2 regions of the Leifsonia sp. 2MCAF36 genome follow, and region 1 is predicted to be linked to the other one. Evidence: predicted binding sites of a transcription regulator. Region 1 holds the regulator's gene; the other holds the start of a gene.

The links. The regulator HspR, encoded in region 1, represses chaperone genes until heat shock. The targets are predictions, from matches to a motif close to AAGTTGAGTCNNNNNGACTCAACTT.
Region 2: AB4079_RS18195 (ATP-dependent Clp protease ATP-binding subunit) is a predicted target of HspR. The motif match lies at 4,306-4,330, and genes of this name have one in related genera.

What each region holds. Positions count from the first base shown of each region.
Region 1 covers NZ_JBFRGV010000007.1:148,273-155,519, forward strand. The annotation lists gene AB4079_RS12830 (MFS transporter) at 1-624, shown strand, start outside; gene dnaK (molecular chaperone DnaK) at 790-2,652, shown strand; gene AB4079_RS12840 (nucleotide exchange factor GrpE) at 2,655-3,317, shown strand; gene AB4079_RS12845 (DnaJ C-terminal domain-containing protein) at 3,435-4,442, shown strand; gene AB4079_RS12850 (heat shock protein transcriptional repressor HspR) at 4,445-4,858, shown strand; gene AB4079_RS12855 (alkaline phosphatase family protein) at 5,245-6,927, opposite strand; gene AB4079_RS12860 (cysteine hydrolase family protein) at 7,246-7,247, opposite strand, start outside.
Region 2 covers NZ_JBFRGV010000014.1:38,725-45,971, reverse strand. The annotation lists gene AB4079_RS18200 (penicillin-binding protein) at 1-1,501, opposite strand, end outside; gene AB4079_RS18195 (ATP-dependent Clp protease ATP-binding subunit) at 1,744-4,287, opposite strand; gene AB4079_RS18190 (aldo/keto reductase) at 4,523-5,341, opposite strand; gene AB4079_RS18185 (Lrp/AsnC family transcriptional regulator) at 5,397-5,852, opposite strand; gene AB4079_RS18180 (DUF2000 domain-containing protein) at 6,038-6,421, shown strand; gene AB4079_RS18175 (alpha/beta fold hydrolase) at 6,457-7,170, shown strand; gene AB4079_RS18170 (hypothetical protein) at 7,196-7,247, opposite strand, start outside.

The sequences.
Region 1 (7,247 bases):
CTGCTCGCCGGCCGTGGGCTGAAGCGCAGGCCGGCGACGCTCATCCTCTGGGGCTTCGTGCTCGTGGTCGTCGGGATCGCGGCGATCATTCCGCTGGTGCCGATCGCCACCTCGGGCTGGTACTTGACGCTGCCGCTCATCATCGCCGGCTGCGGGCTCGGGCTGCTGGTCTCGCAGCTGAACAACTACACGCTGTCGCCGGTGTCGGATGAGCGGGTGAGCGAGGCGGCGGGCGTGAACTCCGCCGCCGGGTCATTCGGGCTCTCCTTCGGGCTGGCCTTCGCCGGCGCGATCATGCTGGCGACGCTGGCGGCGACGTTCACCGCCAAGACGGACGCCAGCACCGTCTTGCCGCCCGACGACAAGCAGCAGATCTCCCACGTGCTGGAGAGCGATGCCGAGGTCATGTCCAACACCAAGCTCACCGAACTGCTCGCGACCGAGCCGCCCGAAGTGCGGGCGGAAGTCGTCCGCATCAACACCGAGTCGCGGCCGATCTCCCTGCAGGTCGCCCTTCTGGTGCCGCTGCTGGCCGGGCTCCTCGGCGTCGCCAACGCCTTCCGGATGCGCCGCCTCCCGGACCCGGCGCCCAACGCTGCGGCCGAGGGGTCGCTCGCCGGCTGATCCGGAATACTGGGAACTCTCCTAAAGTTGAGTCATGTGTACTCAAGTTTGGCCGTCGCCGTCTTGACACCATCCCGATGGGATGACAGTGTTGAGCCGTCGAGGCTCAAGTCTTGACCGCAGACTTTCACGGCCACAAGCCAGCAACAAAGGAGAGAAGCACATATGTCACGTGCAGTAGGAATCGACCTCGGAACCACGAACTCCGTCGTCTCGGTGCTCGAGGGCGGCGAGCCCACGGTCATCGCGAACGCGGAAGGCTTCCGCACCACCCCGTCGGTGGTCGCCTTCACCAAGGACGGCGAGGTCCTCGTCGGCGAGACCGCCAAGCGCCAGGCGGTGACCAACGTCGACCGCACCATCTCGTCGGTCAAGCGCCACATGGGCACCACCTGGAACACCGACGTCGACGGCAAGAAGTACACCGCCCAGGAGATCTCGGCGCGCATCCTGCAGAAGCTGAAGCGCGACGCCGAGCAGTACCTCGGCGACACCGTCACCGACGCGGTCATCACCGTGCCGGCGTACTTCAACGACGCCGAGCGCCAGGCCACCAAGGAGGCCGGTGAGATCGCGGGCCTCAACGTGCTGCGCATCATCAACGAGCCCACCGCCGCCGCGCTCGCGTACGGCCTCGACAAGGGCAAGGAGGACGAGCTCATCCTCGTCTTCGACCTCGGTGGCGGTACCTTCGACGTCTCCCTGCTCGAGGTGGGAAAGGACGACGACTTCTCGACCATCCAGGTCCGCTCGACCGCCGGCGACAACCGCCTCGGCGGCGACGACTGGGACCAGCGGATCGTCGACTGGCTGATCAAGCGCTTCAAGGACAGCACCGGCGTCGACGTCTCCAAGGACAAGATCGCCCTCCAGCGCCTCAAGGAGGCTGCGGAGCAGGCCAAGAAGGAGCTGTCGTCGAGCATGTCGACCAGCATCCAGCTGCCCTACCTCTCGCTCACCGAGAACGGTCCGGCCAACCTCGACGAGTCGCTCACCCGCGCCCAGTTCGAGCAGATGACCAGCGACCTCCTCGACCGCACCAAGAAGCCGTTCCAGGACGTCATCCGTGAGGCCGGCATCAAGGTCGGCGACATCGCGCACGTCGTGCTCGTCGGTGGTTCGACCCGTATGCCGGCCGTCTCCGAGCTCGTGAAGCAGGAGACCGGCGGCAAGGAGCCCAACAAGGGCGTGAACCCGGACGAGGTCGTCGCCGTCGGCGCCGCCCTGCAGGCCGGTGTCCTGAAGGGCGAGCGCAAGGACGTCCTCCTCATCGACGTCACCCCGCTGTCCCTCGGCATCGAGACCAAGGGCGGGATCATGACCAAGCTCATCGAGCGCAACACGGCCATCCCCACCAAGCGCAGCGAGACCTTCACCACGGCCGACGACAACCAGCCGTCCGTCGCGATCCAGGTGTTCCAGGGCGAGCGCGAGTTCACCCGCGACAACAAGCCGCTCGGCACCTTCGAGCTGACCGGTATCGCCCCGGCCCCCCGCGGCATCCCGCAGATCGAGGTCACCTTCGACATCGACGCCAACGGCATCGTGCACGTGTCCGCCAAGGACAAGGGCACCGGCAAGGAGCAGTCGATGACGATCACCGGCGGGTCCAGCCTGCCGAAGGACGACATCGAGCGCATGGTGCGCGAGGCCGAGGAGCACGCGGCCGAGGACAAGAAGCGCCGTGAGTCCGCCGAGACCCGCAATCAGGCCGAGCAGCTCGTCTACTCGATCGAGAAGCTGATCAAGGACAACGAGGACAAGCTCCCGGAGGACGTCAAGAACGAGGTCCAGGGCGACGTGGACGGCGTCAAGGCCGCCCTCGCCGGTGACGACGACGACGCGGTGAAGACCGCTTTCGACAAGCTCAACGCGAGCCAGGGCAAGCTGGGCGAGGCGATCTACTCGTCAGCTCAGGCTCCCGAGGCGCCGTCCGAGCCTGCCGAGGGTCAGCAGGCGGGCGAGACGTCCTCCGACGACGAGGACGTCATCGACGCCGAGGTCGTCGACGACGAGGAGAAGAAGTAACGATGTCGGACCAGAACGGCGGCTCGGAGGAGCCGGAACGCGAGGAGCCGATCATCCACGACAAGCGGAAGATCGACCCTGAGACCGGGAAGGTCCGGCAGCCCGACGGCGGCAAGCAGGGCGACGACGGCGAGCACGACCTCTCCCACGAGGAACTCGTCGACGTCGGCCCGGCCGACGAGAAGGAGGAGGGCGACATCCTGAGCGATGACGACCTCGACATCCTGTCCGGCCAGACGACCGCAGAGGAACTCGCCGCCGAGCGCCTCGCCGACCTCCAGCGGGTGACCGCGGAGTACGCGAACTACCGCAAGCGCACGGAGGCCAACCGCGAGATCGAGCGCGAGCGGGCAGTGGGGGATGCCGTCAAGGGCCTCATCCCCGTGCTCGACGACCTCGAGCGGGCGGAGAAGCACGGCGACCTGGGCGAGGGCAGCGCGTTCTCGACCATCGCCGCGAAACTCCGCACGGCGGTCGAGCGTCTCGGCCTCGTCCCCTACGGCGAGAAGGGCGAGCCCTTCGACCCGCAGATCCATGAGGCGATCTTCCAGCAGCCCACACCGGGCGTGACGGCGGACACCGTCGCCGAGGTCGTGGAGACCGGCTACCGGCTGGGCTCCACCACTGTGCGGGTGGCGAAGGTCGTCGTCGCGGTGCCGGCCTGACCCGGCAGCAGCGCACGGCGGAGCGGCGGGACATCGGTCCCGCCGCTCCGGTCGCGGTGCACGTGCAAAACATGCAGACTTCATCCACCACCGTCAACGACGTGAGAGGAGGCGCCCGTGGCTAGCCAGGACTGGTTCGACAAGGACTTCTACAAGGTGCTCGGCGTCTCCAAGGACGTCAGCGAGGCCGACCTCAAGAAGACGTACCGCAAGCTTGCGCGCAAGTACCACCCCGACTCGAACCCGGGCGACGCCGCCGCAGAGGCGAAGTTCAAGGAGATCAGCGAGGCCTACTCGGTGCTCAATGACCCCGAGGAGCGCAAGGAGTACGACCAGATCCGCGCGATGGGGACCGGCGCACGGTTCACCGCGCCCGGCTCGGGCGGTCAGGGCGGTTTCGACGACGTCTTCGGCGGGATGTTCGGCCAGGGCGGCCAGCAGCAGAGTCAGTACTTCACTAACGGAGGGGCCTTCCAGCAGGGAGGCGGCGGCTTCGACGACGTCTTCGGCGGACTCTTCGGCAATGGCCGGTTCGGCACCACGACGGGAGGCTACCGCGGCTACGGCGGACCGACCCGCGGTCGTGACGTGACCGCCCACACCACCATCGACTTCGTGACCGCCACTCGCGGTGAGACCATCACGCTGCAGGCGGCCGACGGCAAACCGATCAAGGTGAAGATCCCCGCAGGGGTCGCCGACGGCCAGAAGATCAAGCTGCGCGGCAAGGGCCAGCCGAGTCCCGACGGCGGCGAAGCCGGCGACATCGTCCTCACCGTGGCCGTGCGCAAGCACCCCGTGTTCGAGCGGGACGGCCTGAACCTGCGCGTCAACGTGCCGGTGACCTTTGCGGAGGCAGCGCTCGGCGCGACCATCGAGGTGCCCACGCTCGGCGGCGACCCGGTCAAGCTGCGCGTCGCCCCCGGCACCCCGAGCGGACGCGTGCTGCGCGTGAAGGGTCGCGGCGTCGAGACCGGCAAAGGCACCGGCGACCTGCTCGCGGTCGTCCAGGTGGCGGTCCCGTCGCACCTCTCCGCCGAGGCGAAGGATGCGCTGGAGGCGTTCGCCGCCAAGCTGCCCGACGAGAACCCGCGGGACGACATCCTGGCCAAGGCCCGGAGCTGACGATGGACGAGAACAGCCAGGTCTTCGTGATCTCGATCGCGGCGGAGCTCGCGGGCATGCACCCGCAGACGCTCCGCCAGTACGACCGGCTCGGACTCGTCAGCCCCAACCGAACCGCCGGCAAGTCACGCCGCTACTCGATGCGCGACGTCGCCAAGCTTCAGGAGATCGCCCGCCTCGGTTCCGAGGGCGTGAGCCTGGAGGGCATCCGCCGCATCCTGGAACTCGAAGACCAGGTGGGCGAGCTCCGCGGCCGGGTGCGCGAGCTGGAGTCGGCGCTCGCCGACGAACTCCTCAACAGGCCGGGCCGCCGCGTCTTCGCGGCCGGCTCGGAGGGCGAGGTCGTCTCGATGCGTGCGGGCACCCGCATCCGCCGCAGCAACCAGCTCGTCGTCTGGCGCCCGCTCGAGCGCTGACCGCGCCGCGGCCCGCGTCCCCGCGTCCCGCGCGCCGCGCTCCGCGCGTCCCGCGCTCGGTCACCTCGCGCGGCGCCGGGGGTCCTGCATCCCTCCGATTGCGACATCATGTCACCACTCGTCGCGAATAGGAGCGCCTACTCACGACTAGAACCACGAAGTGCTCGCAGTCGCGCACCGACACGGCGTGTCGGCGACGACTACGAGCACCTCGCCGTCCCGCATCCCTCCGATTGCGACATCATGTCACCACCCGTCGCGAATAGGAGCGCCCACTCACGACTCGACGACGCGAAGTGCTCGCAGTTGCGCACCGACACGGCATGTCGTCCACGACTACGAGCACCTCGCGAGGGATGCGACCCTCGCGACGGGGTCGCGGTGGGTCAGCGCTCCGACGGGAGCGATTTCGTCCCCTCGATCCGGACCGCCTGCGGGGCCCGCGGGTCGAGGCCGAGCTGGCTGAGGATGGTCGGCGCGATCTGCGTCGTCTCGACCGGTGCGCCGATCCGCTTCGCGCGGCGCGCATCCGGCGTCGCGACGACGATCGGCACATCACGGTCGTCCGCCGAGGCGCCACCGTGCTCGGCGATCTTCGACGTCCCGCCGGTGTACACCACGCCGGTCTGTGCGATGCCCAGGATGTCCGGGATGCGCGAGTCCGACGCCGACGTCCCGAAGTACTTCGCGACCGCGGCCCCCGCGTAGATGTCGGTCAAGCCGGAGGACCCGACGGTGATCGGAGCCGTGCTGTAGGTCGTGCCGGATCCGGTGTGCGTCGCCAGGTAGTTCTTGGCGAAGTCCGCGGCCGCCTGCGTGTGCTGGCTCAGCCACAGCTGCATGATGTCGTCATCGGTCGAGAAGGCGACGAGCGCGCCGGAACCCGGATGGGCGGCCGTCCACGCTGCGTTCAGGCCGTCGATGATCGGGCCGTCGTCGATGCGCTTCAGCGCGGCGGGGTCGGTGGGCGACTGTCCGTGCTTCGCCGACAGGATGATCGTCGTGTCCCGGTCGTGTCCGGTCTTCTTCAGCTCGGCAGTGAACTTCGCGAGCGAGGTGTCGACGAAGCCGAGGGCCTTGGCCAGCAGCGGGCCGGGCGTCTTCCCATCGGCGAGGTACCCGCCGGTCAGGCCGTCGGACGTCGGGAGCTTCTGCGCGGTCGACACCGACTGGAAGTTCATCCCGAAGATCGCCGGAACCGGCTCAGCGTTCGCGCCGGAGTGGTCCTTGCCGTCGATCTCGTTGAGCACCGCCGTGACCTTGTAGCCGTCGTACTGCTGCGTTGCGGCGTTGTCCTTGGTCCAGTCCCCGCTGAACTGCGCACCGGCGATGCTGTTGATCTCGGGCGTGAAGAGGTCGTCGATGCCAGCGCCCGACGGGCCGTTCAGGATCTCGTAGGCCGGGTGCTTGTCGCTCCACGCCGTCCGCATGCCGGCCTGCTTGGCGACCTCGAACACCGTGTTCACCTTCAGATACTGGTGCGGGTACACCGGCTTGCAGGTGGCGGGATCGACCGGCAGGGCCGCCGGGTTCAGGAGGCTCGCGGGCGCGCCGGTCATCGAGAGGATGCTCGATGGGAGGCCCGAGAGCCCCTGGCCGGCGTCGATGCTGTCCTGGTTCTTGTCGGCTGCCTCGGTGAAGGCCACCTCGGCGCCGGGCTTCGCGGCCGCGCAGTCGGTGGTACCCGCGGGGAGCAGCGCCCGGTTGTAGGTGTCGTCGTAGTAGACGCCGGTCGTGCCGGGGTTGCCTCCGGTGACCTGAGCGACCATCCCCGGGAACGAGTCGGAGGGGACGGGCGTGACGGCGTTGGTGTAGTCCGTCCCGCGGTTCGCCAGGGCCGCCATCGCCGACTTCGGGTTGGCGCGGACGTACGCGTCCACGTCCTTCTGGTGCAGACCGTCGACCGAGAGGAGGAGGACGTGCTTGGCCGTCGCGCCGTGCCCGCCCTCCCTGTCGCCTTCGTCGGCGAGGGAGGGTGCGGCGACGACGCCGGCGAGGAGGGCGCCGCCGGCGAGCGCGGCGCCGACGACGAGGACGCGGGAACCGGCCGTCCGTCTGGTGGAGAGCATCAGCATTCCTTTCGAGGGGGTCCACCCCCGACCGGGGGTGCGTCAACCCGGCTCGATCCTGATGGCCCTGCGCTGCCACCGCGATGCGCGCGCCGAACTGCTCGACCAAGGTTCACGCGGCATTCACCGCGCGGGGGACAGCTCCAAGCCGGCTCTCAGCCAGCGAGGTCCGATGCTGTGGGCGCGTTCAGGTGCGCCCGCTCAGCGACGACGCTCAGCGACGACGCTCAGCGACGACGCTCAGCGACGACGCTCAGCGACGACGCTCAGCGACGACGCTCAGCGACGACGCTCAGCGACGATGCCCATCCACGACGCTC
Region 2 (7,247 bases), on a different contig from region 1:
GCGGGCCGTTGATGTCGGCGCAGGTGTTGGTGAAGTCGGAGGTCGGGAAGAGGTGCTGGGAGGCATTCACCGTCTCGTACAGGCTGTGCCCGGCCTCCAGCCACGCGGCGAGGTCGAACGCCTTGAATGTCGAACCCGTCTGGAAGCCCTGCGAGCCGCCGTAGTCCTCGTCGGTGTTGTAGTTCACCGCGGTCGTGCCGTCGACCGGTGTGTCCGTGTTGTTGAAGGCCCGGTTCTGCACCATCGTGACGACGCGTCCGGTCCCCAACTCGAGCGCGACGTTGGAGGCGCCGAGGTCGATACCGGGACGCGAGCCCGGGATGTATTTGCTGAGCGACGCCTGAGCCACCTGCTGCAGGTCGAGGTTCAGTGTGGTGTAGATCTTGAGGCCGCCCCGGTTGAGCGTCTGCAGGCGGGCGTCCGAGGTGGAGCCGTACGCCGGGTCGGTGAGGATCACATCCCGGACGTAGTCGCAGAAGAACGCGGCGTTGAACTGCTGCGCCGCCGCGCATCCCTGCGTCGTCGGGGTGATCGTCGGCGTGATCGGCGTCGCCTTCGCCGCGTCCCGCTGCTGCTTCGTGATCGTGTGCGTGATGTACATGCGGTCGAGCACGTAGTCGCGGCGTTCCTTGGTCAGCTTGTAGCCGTTGGCCGCACCGTTCGCCTTGTTGTTGGGCTGGTCGATGCGCAGGTTGGCCGGGTTGTTGAGGATCGCGGCCAGCGTCGCCGCCTGGGCCAGGTCGAGCTTCGCGGCGGTCGAGTTGAAGTAGTACTGCGCGGCGGCCTGCACTCCGTACACCTGGCCGCCGAACCCGACCACGTTGAGGTAGCCGGTGAGGATGTCCTTCTTGCTGTAGGTCTTCTCCACCTGCACCGCGTAGCGCATCTCCTGCACCTTGCGCTGGAGGGTCACCCCCGCGGCGTCGGCGTAGCAGGCGTCCACCTTCTTCTGGCTGGTGAGGGCCTCGCACTTCTCGACCTCGACGTTCTTCACGTACTGCTGGGTGATCGACGAGCCGCCCTGCACGTTTCCGCCCGCGACAGTCGAGACCGCACCGCGGAGGGTTCCCCAGATGTCGACCGCGCCCTCTGTGTAGAACCGCGGGTCCTCCGCCGAGACGGTCGCGTCTTTCACCGTCTGGGCGATCTGACCCCAGGACACGTCCTGCCGGTTCTGTGCGAAGAACTTCGCGATCGGCACATCCTGGCCGCCCTGCTTGGCGTAGACGGTCGAATTCTGGGCGAACTGCTGGATGTGCAGGTCTGCGGGAAGCGCGTTGAAGCTGCTCGCACCGGCGGCAGCGGTCACGCCGGCGCCGAGGAACGCGGGCAGCGCCAGCAGCGAGCTGAGCACCGCGGCGACCAGGGCCAGGCCGAGGAACTGGGCGATCAGCCCGCCGCGCGTGCGCGCGGGCTTCAGCTCGAAGCGCTTGACCGGCTCCAGCCGCTCATCGAGGGCGGCCAGGCGTGACGGAAGGCGGAGTCGTTCGGGGGCAGACACGCCTTCCAGGCAACCAGTCCTTTCTGGGCGAGTCCAGGGGGTTGCGTGTGCGTCGGTTTGGAGTCGTTCAGGATGCGCACACGCGAGGGCGCCGCGCGCCGGGCCGGCTTCGCCCGATCTGGTGGACGCAACACGCCGTTATCGCGTAGCCGAAACGGCGTGTTGCGTCCACCAGATGCCGGGATGCGCGAAGGCGCCGGCCCTGGGACGGGCCGGCGCCGTGGCGGGTGGTGCGGGGGCGGTTACGCCGCGACGGGGAGGGACGCTGCGGCGGTGACGCGCAGGTCGCCGGCCTCGGCGTCCACGGTCACGCGGCCGCCCTCGCCCAGCTCGCCGCTGACCATCAGTTCGGCGATGCGGTCGTCGACCTCGCGCTGGATGACGCGACGGAGCGGACGGGCCCCGTACTCCGGCTCGTAGCCGGCGTCCGCGATCCACGCGACCGCCGCATCCGTCGCCTTGAAGGCGATGTCGCGGGCGGCCAGGCGGGAGGCGGTCGCGTTCAGCAGCAGACGGACGATGTCGCGCAGCTGCTCGGCGTCCAGCTTCCGGAACAGGACGATCTCGTCGATCCGGTTCAGGAACTCCGGACGCATGGCCTCACGGAGCTTGCCCATCACGCGGTCGCGGATGTCCTTCTCCGAGGCGAAACCGTCCGACCCGGCCGGGATGAAGCCGAGAGCTCCGCTGCGGCTGGCCAGGAACTCCGAACCGAGGTTCGACGTCATGATGACCACCGTGTTGCGGAAGTCGACCGTGCGGCCCTGACCGTCGGTCAGGCGGCCGTCGTCCAGCACCTGCAGCAGCAGGTTGAACACGTCCGGGTGCGCCTTCTCGATCTCGTCGAAGAGCACCACCGAGTACGGGTTGCGGCGCACGCGCTCGGTCAGCTGGCCGGCCTCGTCGTAGCCGACGTATCCGGGAGGGGCGCCGACCAGCCGGGCGACCGTGTGGCGCTCGCCGAACTCGCTCATGTCGAACCGCAGCATCGCCTTCTCCGAGCCGAACAGCGACGCCGCGAGCGACTTCGCCAGCTCGGTCTTGCCGACACCGGTGGGGCCGAGGAAGAGGAAGCTGCCGACCGGACGGCCCTCGTCGCCGAGGCCGGTGCGGTTGCGCCGGACAGCCTTCGCGACCGAGACGACTGCGTCGTGCTGGCCGATCACCCGTTCGTGCAGCTCCGACTCGAGGCGCGCCAGGCGCTCACGGTCGGCCTCGCCGACGCGGGACACCGGGATGCCGGTCGAGCGCGACACGATCGCAGCGATCTCCGGCTCGCCGACCACCGCATCCACCCGGGGAGCCGACGCCAGCTCGTCCAGCGAGTGCTGAACGGACTCGATCTCGTCGCGCAGCCGCGACGCCTCCTCGTAGTGCTCGGCGGTGACCGCGGAGTTCTTCTCGGACTCCAGCGTGGCCAGCCGCTCCATCAGGGCGGAGGTGTCGACGCGCTTGCCCAGCGAGAGGCGCAGGCGCGCGCCGGCCTGGTCGATCAGGTCGATGGCCTTGTCGGGAAGGAACCGGTCGGAGACGTAGCGGTCGGACAGCTCCACGGCGGCGCGGATGGCGTCGGCCGTGTAGCGCACGCCGTGGTGCTCCTCGTAGGCGGCGCGGAGGCCGTCCAGGATGAGCACTGCGTCCTCCACGGACGGCTCGCCGACGGTCACCGGCTGGAAGCGGCGCTCCAGCGCCGGGTCCTTCTCGATGCGGCGGTACTCCTTCAGCGTGGTCGCACCGATCAGGTGCAGGTCGCCGCGTGCCAGACGCGGCTTGAGGATGTTGCCGGCGTCCATGCCGCCGGACTCGCCGGAGCCTCCGGCACCCACCACGGTGTGCAACTCGTCGATGAACACGATCAGCTCGTCGGTTCCCGCGCTGATCTCGTCCATCAGGGTGGTGAGGCGCTCCTCGAAGTCGCCGCGGTAGCGGGTACCCGCGACCATCGCGGCCAGGTCGAGCGAGACGACCCGCTTCTCCTGCAGCTGCTCCGGCACGTCTCCCGCGACGATGGCGCGGGCCAGGCCCTCGACGATCGCCGTCTTGCCGACGCCGGCCTCGCCGACCAGCACCGGGTTGTTCTTGGTGCGGCGAGAGAGGATCTCGACCGCCTGCTCGATCTCGTCCAGCCGGCCGATGACCGGGTCGAGCTTGCCGTCGCGTGCGAGCGCGGTCAGGTCGGTGCCGAACTGGTCCAGCATGGGGGTCTGCGAGGCCTCCTGGGAGGTGGCACGGTCGCCCGCGCCGCTCGCATCCACCGTCGCACGGTCGCCCATGGACTCGGTCAGCGCCTCCGGGGTCACACCGGCGGCCTGCAGCACCCGGCCGGCCGGGGCGTCACGACCGATGACGAGCGCGAAGAAGACGTGCTCGGGGTCGATGTACGTGGAGCCGGACGCCTGGGCGACCTGGTACGCGTGGAAGAGTGCGCGCTGCAGCGCACCGGTGATGGAGGCGCCGTCCGCACGGATGACGTCGCTGGAGGCGGGTAGGCGCGACTCGGCGGCCTGCGCGACGCGCGATGGGTCGACGCCGATGCGGCGCATGGCGTCGGCGGCCGGCTCCTGCTCGGCCATCACGCGGAGGACGTGCAGAGCGTCCAGCTCGTTATGGCCGTGCTCCAGCGCGAAGCGCCCCGCCTCGGCGAGGATCTCCTGGGTGCGCCGGCTGAGGAAGCGGCTGATGTCGATCGAGCGTGCGTTGCGCGCACGCTCACCCGCGAGGTACCGCGCAAGGAACTCGTCGAACGAGTTGTTGCCGTCACCGTCGGGAGTGAAGTTCTCAGGCACGTGTTCTCCTGTTTCTGAAAGTTGAGCCTTGTGCACTCAAGTCCAACGCAGGAGGGGGGCCTTTATTCCTGGCTCTCGGGCGACGATTTTCGGCGGATCTTGCCGGTGGCTGCTAACGGCGGAGAAGGACCTCGAAATCTCCGACGCACCGCGGTGAGAAGGAGATTCGACGGCTCAGGCCGCCGAATCTCCTTCTTTGGCCGGCGGATCTCCGACGGAAGGGCCCCTCAGGACGTCACTCGCCCGCGTGAAGAGCGTCGAGCGCCGCGACGTCCTCGGCCGACAGCTCGAAGTCGACGTCGGCGTTCTCGACGATGCGGCTCGGGGTCGTCGACTTCGGCAGGGGCAGGATGTCCTTCTGCAGCAGGTAGCGGATGCTCACCTGTGCCACCGACTTCCCGTACTTCTCCGCGATGTCTGCGATGTCCGCGTTGTCGAGCAGGCGCCCGGTCGCCAGCGGCGAGTAGCCCTCGACGAGGATGTCGTGCTCCTGGCAGTAGGCCGTGGTCTCCGGCTGCGTGTTCCCCACGAACCACCGGATCTGGTCGGCGTGCGGGACAACCTCCGTCGCGTCGATCAGCGAATCCAGGTCGGCGACCGTGAAGTTGCTGACGCCGATCGATCGGGTCCGTCCCTCCTCATAGACCTCCTCGAACACCTTCCAGACCTCGATGTTGCCTGCGCGATGGTCGCTGCCGATCGCGTTCCACGGCCACGGCGCGTGGATGAGGTACAGGTCGATCGCGCCCAAATCGAGCAGCTCCGTCGACCGGTCGAACGCGTGACGCGCGCCCTCCGCATCCTTCACCTCGGCGGGGCACTTGGTGGTGATGAAGATCTCGTCGCGCGGGATGCCGCTGTCGCGCACCGCGCGTCCCACGCTCGCCTCGTTGCCGTACGCGCGAGCCGTGTCGATGTGCCGGTAGCCGGCGTCCAGAGCGGTGCGGACCGAGTCGTAGGTCTCCGGGCCGTCGGGGATCTGCCAGGTGCCGAACCCGATCTTGGGGATGGTGACGCCGTTGGAGAGCGTGAACGTGTCGGTCAGTGCGGGCATGCGTGATTCCTCTCAGAAGGATGCGGTGCGGCACATGGTAGCCCCGCCCCACGGATCAGTTCAGCGGCTCCAGGCTCCCGTTGCGCAGGTGCTCGTAGACGACGGACGTCCGGACGTCGGCGATCTCCCGGCGCTGGGTGAGCCGGTCGATCACGAAGGCGTACAGGCTCTCGTTGTCGGCGACCGCGACGTGGACGATGAAGTCCTCGTTCCCGCTCGTGACGAACACGCCGAGCGTCTCGGGCAGCGCCGCCACCCAGTCCCGGAATCCCTCGATCACCGGACGCGACGGCGGCCGGATGCGCACGGCGATGAGCGCCTGAACCGGGCGGCCGATCGCCGCCAGGTCCACGTCGAGCACGGCGCCGCGGATGATTCCGCGTCGCCGCAGCGCCCTGGTGCGCTCCAGCGCGGTGCTCGGTGAGACCCCGACGGCGGCGGCGATGTCTCGGTTGCTGCGCCGCGCATCCGACTGGAGTTCTCGCAGGATCGCCCGATCAAGTTCGTCCATGTCGTGCAGAATACCGCGGTCGCCGAACGAAATTCGGATCGTCAGCATCAGACGAGCGTTGTCTGTAGATTCAGGCCGATCGAGCCGAACGAAAGGACATATGCTATGACGAACTCCGTCGGCTTCCTTCCCCACGAGGTGGACACGGGCGCGCCGACGCGGTCGGCCCGGCTGAATGGGTGGTCGTGGTGGACGAGTCGCTGCCTGCGGGCATCGCCGCCAATGCGGCCATCTGCGCGGCGGCGGCCACTGCAGCTCGTGTGGACGGACTTCTCGGCCCGGACGCGGTGGACGCCGACGGGAGCGCGCATCCCGGGCTGCCCTGGGCGGGATGCTCGGTTCTGCGGGCCTCCGGCACGCAGCTGGCGGCGATCCGGGTGAAGGCGGGGACCGCAGAGGACGTCTTCGTCGCCGATATGCCGGCTGCCGCACAGCTGACCCGCGTCTACGACGAGTACCTGCAGGGGGTGACCGGGTCCCGCTCCGGCGAACTCCCCTACTACGCGGTCAGCATCGTCGGTCCGCGCAACCGGGTCGACCGCATCGTCGGCAAGCTGGCGCTGCTGTAGCGCGGGATGTCGGACCTCTGCGCTACCGTCGGCGCATGGAGATCATCCTCGTTCCCGGATTCTGGCTCGGCGCCGACGCCTGGCGGGAGGTGGCGCCCGTCATCGAGCGGTCGGGGCACCATGCGCATCCGCTCACGCTGCCCGGCCTGGAGTCGGGAGAGACCGATCGCGGCCGCATCACGGTGCCGGACCAGGTGGATGCGATCGTCCGTCAGATCGACGCGGTCGGCGACGCCGGCGCACGGGATGTGGTGCTCGTCGGGCACTCGGGCGGCGGTCCGCTGGCCTACGCCGCGACGGGACTGCGTCCGGACCGGGTCTCGCGGACGGTCTACGTCGACTCCTGGCCGCTCGGGCCCGGCGGCGTCATCGCCTCGGACCTGACGCCCGTCGACGGCGAGATCGACCTGCTCGACTGGGAGGACTTCGAAGACGCCGACCTGGTCGACCTCACCGACGCGCAGCGGGAGGAGTTCCGCCGCACGGCCGTCCCTGAGCCGGGAGCGATCCCCACCACCCCGATCGAGCTCACGGACGACGCACGACGTCGAGCCGTCCCGGCCACGATCGTCGCGTGCGAGTTCACGCCGGCGGACCTCCGCTCCTGGGTCGACGGCGGCTCGCCGGTGCTGGCGGAGGTCGGGCGCCTGGAGCGCCTCGACGTGGTCGAGCTGCCGACCGGACACTGGCCGATGTTCACCCGCCCCGCCGAGCTCGGCGCGCTGCTGGCGGAGGTCGCCGACCGCTGAGGCTCGCACTCGGTGACGCGCGCACTCAGTGCTGCAGCGCGCTCTTCAGCAGGATGACGACGATCCCGAACGATCCC